2 regions of the Massilia sp. Se16.2.3 genome follow, and region 2 is predicted to be linked to the other one. Evidence: riboswitches for the same ligand, from Rfam matches in the RefSeq annotation. Region 2 holds a riboswitch; the other holds the start of a gene.
The links. Region 2 has a riboswitch for thiamine pyrophosphate ahead of thiC (phosphomethylpyrimidine synthase ThiC). Riboswitches for the same ligand answer to the same signal wherever they lie in the genome.
Positions count from the first base shown of each region.

Region 1: it holds a riboswitch for thiamine pyrophosphate, as region 2 does, so the genes downstream of both, G4G31_RS19835 (TonB-dependent siderophore receptor) here and thiC (phosphomethylpyrimidine synthase ThiC) in region 2, are expected to answer to the same signal.

Region 1 covers NZ_CP050451.1:4,347,924-4,351,350, forward strand. The annotation lists gene G4G31_RS19825 (glutathione S-transferase) at 1-184, opposite strand, end outside; gene G4G31_RS19830 (DUF535 family protein) at 616-1,575, shown strand; TPP riboswitch at 1,738-1,835, shown strand; gene G4G31_RS19835 (TonB-dependent siderophore receptor) at 1,919-3,427, shown strand, end outside.
Region 2 covers NZ_CP050451.1:1,750,274-1,753,700, reverse strand. The annotation lists gene thiS (sulfur carrier protein ThiS) at 15-218, opposite strand; partial or broken gene thiC (phosphomethylpyrimidine synthase ThiC) at 221-2,134, opposite strand; TPP riboswitch at 2,204-2,306, opposite strand; gene G4G31_RS08105 (valine--tRNA ligase) at 2,688-3,427, shown strand, end outside.

The sequences.
Region 1 (3,427 bases), 2.6 Mb from region 2:
GCAGGAAAGGCGGAGCAAAGGCCGGCGTCGGGCCTTCCTTGAGCGCGGCCATCATGGCATCGACGCCACCGGGACCGCGCGCCACGTCCTCGTAGTCTTCTCCCGCTTCCTCCAGCGCCAGGCGGACATATTCGCCGCGTCCCTGGATGCCCGGCCAATAGAACAGTTCGTACGATTGCGCCATGATCGGATCCTCAAGGTTGATCGAAAGGCCATCATGAGCCGGAAACCGGGATCAGGTAAAGCGGCCGCCCCGCACCCGGGCAGGCCTGTCCCGCCGGCGCAACGACCGCCTATCCTGTAGGCAACGTTTGCCGTCAATATGTTACGATCGGGAATCATTCATGCGGACGGCATGCGCGCTGGGGCGACCGGAAACCGTGCTGGCGAGGAACTGTCGGCAGCTGTTTAGCGCGTGATAATCTTGCAATACGGGAACCCGGCGTTCCGCTATAAACCACACCTGAGAGAAGATGCATGTTGACCTTGCGTGACCGTGGCGATAAGAATATTGCCTCAGAGAACTTATTTCCCTTGAGCAATGTCACCGCCGGTAGCAGCCAGGTAAGCCACCATGAACCTGCCTGCAACCCGATGCCTTTAACGGAGCGCCCCATGATCTTCGCTCAACTGACCCGCCATTGGCGGGCCGGCCGCCGCCAGTTGCGTTTGTCATCCTGGCTGATGTCGATCCTGCGCAGCGCCCGCGTGCTGATGTTCTATCGCGATCACGCGGCCCTGTGCCAGCTCGACGTCTACCGCAACTACGTGATGCTGCGGTCCCACGACGACCCCTTCCACCACCTCAGCCACCGCGGCTACCTGGTGCGCGGCCTGAGCGCCAGCGATCGCGTGCGGTGCGTCCTGTCTCACTACCGCTTCGAGGAAACCACCTTCAACGCCGCCTACAAGCAGGCCGTGTACGCGGCCGGCGGGCTGGCCCTGTGGCGCCAGACCGTGGGCGAAAACGAATTCGTGATCCGCCTCGAGATGGCTTCGCGCATGAATGCCGAAGGCGACCTGACCATTGCCCTGGTCGCCGACGGCAAGGTGCTGCACCGCCTGTCGTTCTCGTGGATCGAGGGCGCGGTCGCCGGCGTGCCGTCTCCATTGGTCCCCTTCATCGCCCGCAACCAGGGCCGCTGGACCGATTCGGGCGAAGCCTTCGACGCCTTCGAACGCTGCTTCCCCAACAATTCGCCCAGCTTCTTCACTTTCGCCGCGATGCAGGGCGTGGCGCAGGCGGTCGGCATGGAGCAGGTGGTGGCCGTGAAATGCAGCTCGCACATCGCCTTCGACCCGGACCAGCTGAAGCACTTCACGAATGCCTACGACGGCTTCTGGAAGCTGCTCGGCGGGGTCGAGATGGCCGGCCACGCCTGGCTGGTGGCGCTGCCCTTCTACCTCAAGCCCCTGGCAGACATGCCGTCGAAGCACCGCAAGCGCGCCGCCCAGCGCCGCGAATACTGGCGCGCGATCGGCGACAGCACCCGCGCCACCCTGCAGCGCCACCTGCAGCACGCACGCGCCCACCACGAGCACGCATCGCCGCTGCACGAAGCGGCCGAAGCCTGAGGTCTCACGCGTCCAATTCGCTTTGCCACGCCGCGCCAGCGCGGACGCCTGTTGAACGCGTGGACGGCGCGAACCGGACGGCTCGGGCCCTTGCCCGGTCGAGCCGTCCACCCCACGCCCCTTGACAGAATTACCACGGCCGTCCCCGGCCGTGGTACACTCGCGCCTCGCTAGGGGTCCTGAAGCTTCGCTTCGGGTGAGAGATACCCTTCGTACCTGATCTGGATAATGCCAGCGAAGGAAAGCGCAACGCAGTTCCCCCTTGTTTGCCCTTCCCCCACGTTGGCTCCGGCTTTTTGAAGAAGCGGCGCGCCCATCGTGGCGCGCGAAAACGAGCAAACCCATGAAACCAGTTTTAAAGCACACCTTACTTGCCTGCGCCCTCGCCCAGGCTTTCACCATCGACGCGTCCGCACAGACCCAGGAGCCGGTCGCCTCGGTGCTTGTCACCGGCAATAAATGGACGGTCAGCGACCGTGCCGGCATCGGCGGCTTCGCCGACCTGCCGATCGTCGAGACCCCGGTCTCGGTCTCGGCAATCACCCGCGAACAGATGCAGAACCTCTCGATTCGCAGCGCTACCGATGCGCTGGCCTACGACGCCTCGGTGGGCGATGCCTACAACGCGGTCGGCTATGCCGAGCAGTTCTCGGTGCGTGGCTTCATGCTGAACAATAACTCGGGCTATCGCAAGGACGGCATCGTCATCCCCGCCGATACCCAGATCCCGCTCGAGAACAAGGAGCGCCTCGAGCTGCTCAAGGGCGTGGCCGGCATGCAGGCGGGCCTGGCCGCGCCGGGGGGCATCCTCAACTTCGTGACCAAGCGTCCGACCAACACGCCGCTCCGTTCCGTGACCTTCGAAGCGCGCGAGCGCGGCACGCTCTATGGCGCGCTGGACCTGGGCGGACGTTTCGACGACCGCCGCTTCGGCTACCGCGTCAACGCCGCCGCCGAGCGCCTGCGCTCCTACGTCGACGGTGCCGACGGCAAGCGCCAGTTCGTGTCAGGCGCCTTCGACTGGCAGATCACACCAGACGCGCTGCTGCAGCTCGACATGGACTTCCAGCACAAGGAACAGATCACCGCGCCCGGCTACCAGCTGATCCGCGGCGTGGCGCTGCCGGCGAACATCTCGGCCAAGACCCTGCTCAACGCCCAGCCCTGGACCAGACCGGTCGACACCGACAGCGCCAACTTCGGCCTGCGCTTCGACTATCGCATCAACAGCGACTGGCGAGCGACGGTCGCGGCCAACAAGCACTGGTTCAAGCGCGACGACTTCACCGCCTTCCCCTACGGCTGCAGCAACGAGGGCGAGGGCTTCTATCCGGGCTACTGCTCGAACGGCGATTATGACGTCTACGACTACCAGAGCGTCGGCGAACGCAAGACCCCGTTCGGCATCCAGGCGCAGCTGCAGGGACGCGTCGCCACCGGTGCGCTGCGCCACGTGCTGACGGTCGGCACCAGCTACAGCGAGCGCCATAACCGCTACGGCGACTACGTCTACGACTACGCCGGCTCGAGCAACATCTACCAGAACCAGGTCGTCGATCCGGCGCCGGGCAACCCGGCGACCGGCCCGGTCAGCGAACGCTTCACCGAGCGCGAACGTTCGCTCTTCGTCCAGGACATCCTCACGCTCACGCCCGAGCTGGCGCTGCACGCCGGCCTGCGCTACGTGAAGATCGACACCACCCAGTTGCCGGAACCGGAACTGGGCTGGGTCAATAGCCGCGGCGCGTACGTCCTGCCGAGCGTATCGCTGGTGTATGGCGTCACCCCATCCTGGAACGTGTACGCTACCTTCGCCCGCGGCCTGGACGCCGGCGGCGTCGCCGACATGGGT
Region 2 (3,427 bases):
CTTTGTTCATCCTTTCAGCCGCCGCCGATGGCGCGCACGATGTCGACCTTGTCCTGGCGCGCCAGCACGCGCGAGGCCCACTGCTGGCGCGGCACCACCTCGCGGTTGACCGCCAGCGCCACCGCCTGCTTCCCGACGCCGAGCGCCTGCACCAGGTCGCCCAGGGTCTGGCCGTCCAGCAAACTGTAGGGTTCGCCATTGAGTTCGATGTCGAACATGCTCAGACCTCGCGGTACAGTTTCGCGCCGCCGCGCACGAATTCGATCGCCTTTTCCTGCATGCCGCGCACCAGAGCCGTGTCTTCGCCCACGCCCTGCTCGGCCGCGTAGGCGCGCACTTCCTGGGTGATCTTCATCGAGCAGAAATGGGGGCCGCACATCGAGCAGAAATGCGCCACCTTGGCGGAATCCTTGGGCAGCGTCTCGTCGTGGAAGGCGCGCGCCTTGTCCGGGTCGAGCCCGAGGTTGAACTGGTCTTCCCAGCGGAATTCGAAGCGCGCTTTCGACAGCGCGTTGTCGCGGATCTGCGCGCCCGGGTGGCCCTTCGCCAGGTCGGCGGCGTGGGCCGCGATCTTGTAGGTGATGATGCCGTCCTTGACGTCGTTCTTGTCGGGCAGGCCGAGATGCTCTTTCGGCGTCACGTAGCACAGCATCGCGGTGCCGTACCAGCCGATGTGGGCCGCGCCGATGCCGGAGGTGATGTGGTCGTAGCCGGGCGCGATGTCGGTGGTGAGTGGCCCCAGCGTATAGAACGGCGCTTCCATGCACTGTTCCAGCTGCAGGTCCATGTTCTCCTTGATCAGGTGCAGCGGCACGTGGCCGGGCCCCTCGATCATCACCTGTACGTCGTGCTTCCAGGCGATTTGGGTCAGTTCGCCGAGGGTCTTCAGTTCGGCCAGCTGGGCCTCGTCGTTGGCATCGTAGATGGAACCCGGACGCAGGCCATCGCCCAGGCTGAAGGCCACGTCGTACTGCTTCATGATGGCGCAGATGTCCTCGAAATGCGTGTAGAGGAAGGACTCCTCGTGGTGCGCCAGGCACCACTTGGCCATGATCGAGCCGCCGCGCGACACAATGCCTGTCAGGCGCTTGGCCGTCATCGGCACATACGGCAAACGCACGCCGGCGTGGATGGTGAAGTAGTCGACGCCCTGCTCGGCCTGTTCGATGAGGGTGTCGCGGTAGATTTCCCAGGTCAGGTCTTCGGCCTTGCCGTTCACTTTTTCCAGCGCCTGGTAGAGCGGCACGGTGCCGATCGGGACCGGGCTGTTACGGATGATCCATTCGCGCGTCTCGTGGATGTGCTTGCCGGTGGACAGGTCCATCACGTTGTCGGCACCCCAGCGGATCGCCCAGGTCATCTTTTCCACTTCCTCGCCGATGGACGAGGTGACGGCCGAGTTGCCGATGTTGGCGTTGATCTTCACCAGGAAGTTGCGGCCGATGATCATCGGCTCGCTCTCGGGGTGGTTGATGTTGGCCGGGATGATGGCGCGGCCACGGGCGACCTCGGAACGCACGAATTCCGGCGTGATCTCCTCAGGAATGGCGGCACCGAACGACTGGCCCGGATGCTGGCGGCCCAGCAGCGCGGCCGTGCGCCGGCCCATCTCGCCGCTCGCTTCCAGCGACGCCAGGTACTCCTTGCGGCGCAGGTTCTCGCGCAGGGCGATGAATTCCATCTCGGGGTGATGATGCCGCGGCGGGCGTAATGCATCTGGGTGACGTTGGCGCCCTCTTTCGCGCGGCGCGGCTTGCGCTGCAGCTCGAAGCGCAGCGCGTCCAGGCTCGGATCAAGCAGGCGCCCGGCGCCGTGAGGTCGAGCTCGGGCCGGACAGCTCCTCGGTGTCGCCCCGTTCGGCGATCCAGGTGCGGCGCAGTGCCGGCAAGCCGCGGCGGATGTCGATGGACGCTGCCGGGTCGGTGTAGGGGCCGGAGGTGTCGTAGACAAAGACGGGCGGGTTGGTCTCGCCGCCGAAGCTGGCCGGGGTGTCGCTTTGGGCGACGGCGCGCATCGGCACGCGGATATCGGGGCGGCTGCCTTCGATGTAGACCTTGGTCGAATTCGGGAAGGGGGCAATCGCGGCGCTGTCCACCATGGCGGTGGCGGCGTCGAACTTCAGTGGTGCATTCATGCGGCTCCTTTGCGTGAGGAGCCAGCAAAGGAGGCCGAGAGTGGCGTCAGGCGCGTGCGTGGGCACGAATCCGCATCTCGAAAGCTTCCCTTCGCTGGCATTATCCAGATCAGGTTCAGAGGGTATGTCTCACCCGCGCATCGATCGACGCGCAGGACCCCTAGCGTGTGCTGCCTTGCGGCAGCGGGCGGATTATAGCCTGCGAATTGGCGTTAGCAAAAAAATATTGAGCGCTTACTCGGGACGGGTGCTCCCCTGGACATGGGGTTGTTGCCTGTGCCGTTCGTGATGGGTTCAATCCGCGCGGGCACAGGTGCCCACCCTGGGGGACATGTGCGTTGAACCGGGGGTTGCCTGGGCTTGCCAAGAGGGCCTCCTGTAGGGTGGGCACCCCGTGCCCACGCGGATTGGGCATACCGATACCAACACACGCAACACACGCAACAGCGCCACGAACGACAACGATTCGACGCCGAATTTCCCGCTATCGCCTGACCTCACCCCCGCCCTCCTCCTCTATAATGGTCGTTTTCGCACCTCACACTGCCACATCATGGAATTAGCCAAGTCTTTCGAGCCAGCCGACATCGAACAACACTGGCGCGCCGCCTGGGAAGAGCGCGGGTATTTCGCCGCCACGCTCGACGCCGGCAAGCCCGCGTTCAGCATCCAGTTGCCGCCACCGAATGTGACGGGCACGCTGCACATGGGCCACGCGTTCAACCAGACCATCATGGACGGCCTGACGCGCTACTACCGCATGCGCGGCCATAACACGGCCTGGATTCCGGGCACCGACCACGCCGGTATCGCCACGCAGATCGTGGTGGAGCGCCAGCTCGACGCCCAGAAGGTCTCGCGCCACGACCTCGGTCGCGACGAATTCATCAAGAAGGTCTGGGAGTGGAAGGAAAAATCGGGCAACACCATCACCGGCCAGATGCGCCGCCTGGGTGCCTCGGCCGACTGGAGCCGCGAATACTTCACGATGGACGAGACCCGCTCGAAGGTCGTCTCGGAAGTGTTCGTGCGCCTGTACGAGCAGGGCCTGATCTACCGCGGCAAGCGCCTGGTGAACTGGGACCCGGTGCTGGGCACGGCCGTCTCCGACCTGGAGGTCGATTCGGTCGAGGAAGACGGCTCGATGTGGTATATCCAGTACCCGTTGGCCGACGGCTCGGGCCACCTGACGGTGGCCACCACCCGTCCTGAAACCATGCTGGGCGACGTCGCCGTGGCGGTCGATCCGACCGACGAGCGTTACACTCACCTGCACGGCAAGATGCTGAAATT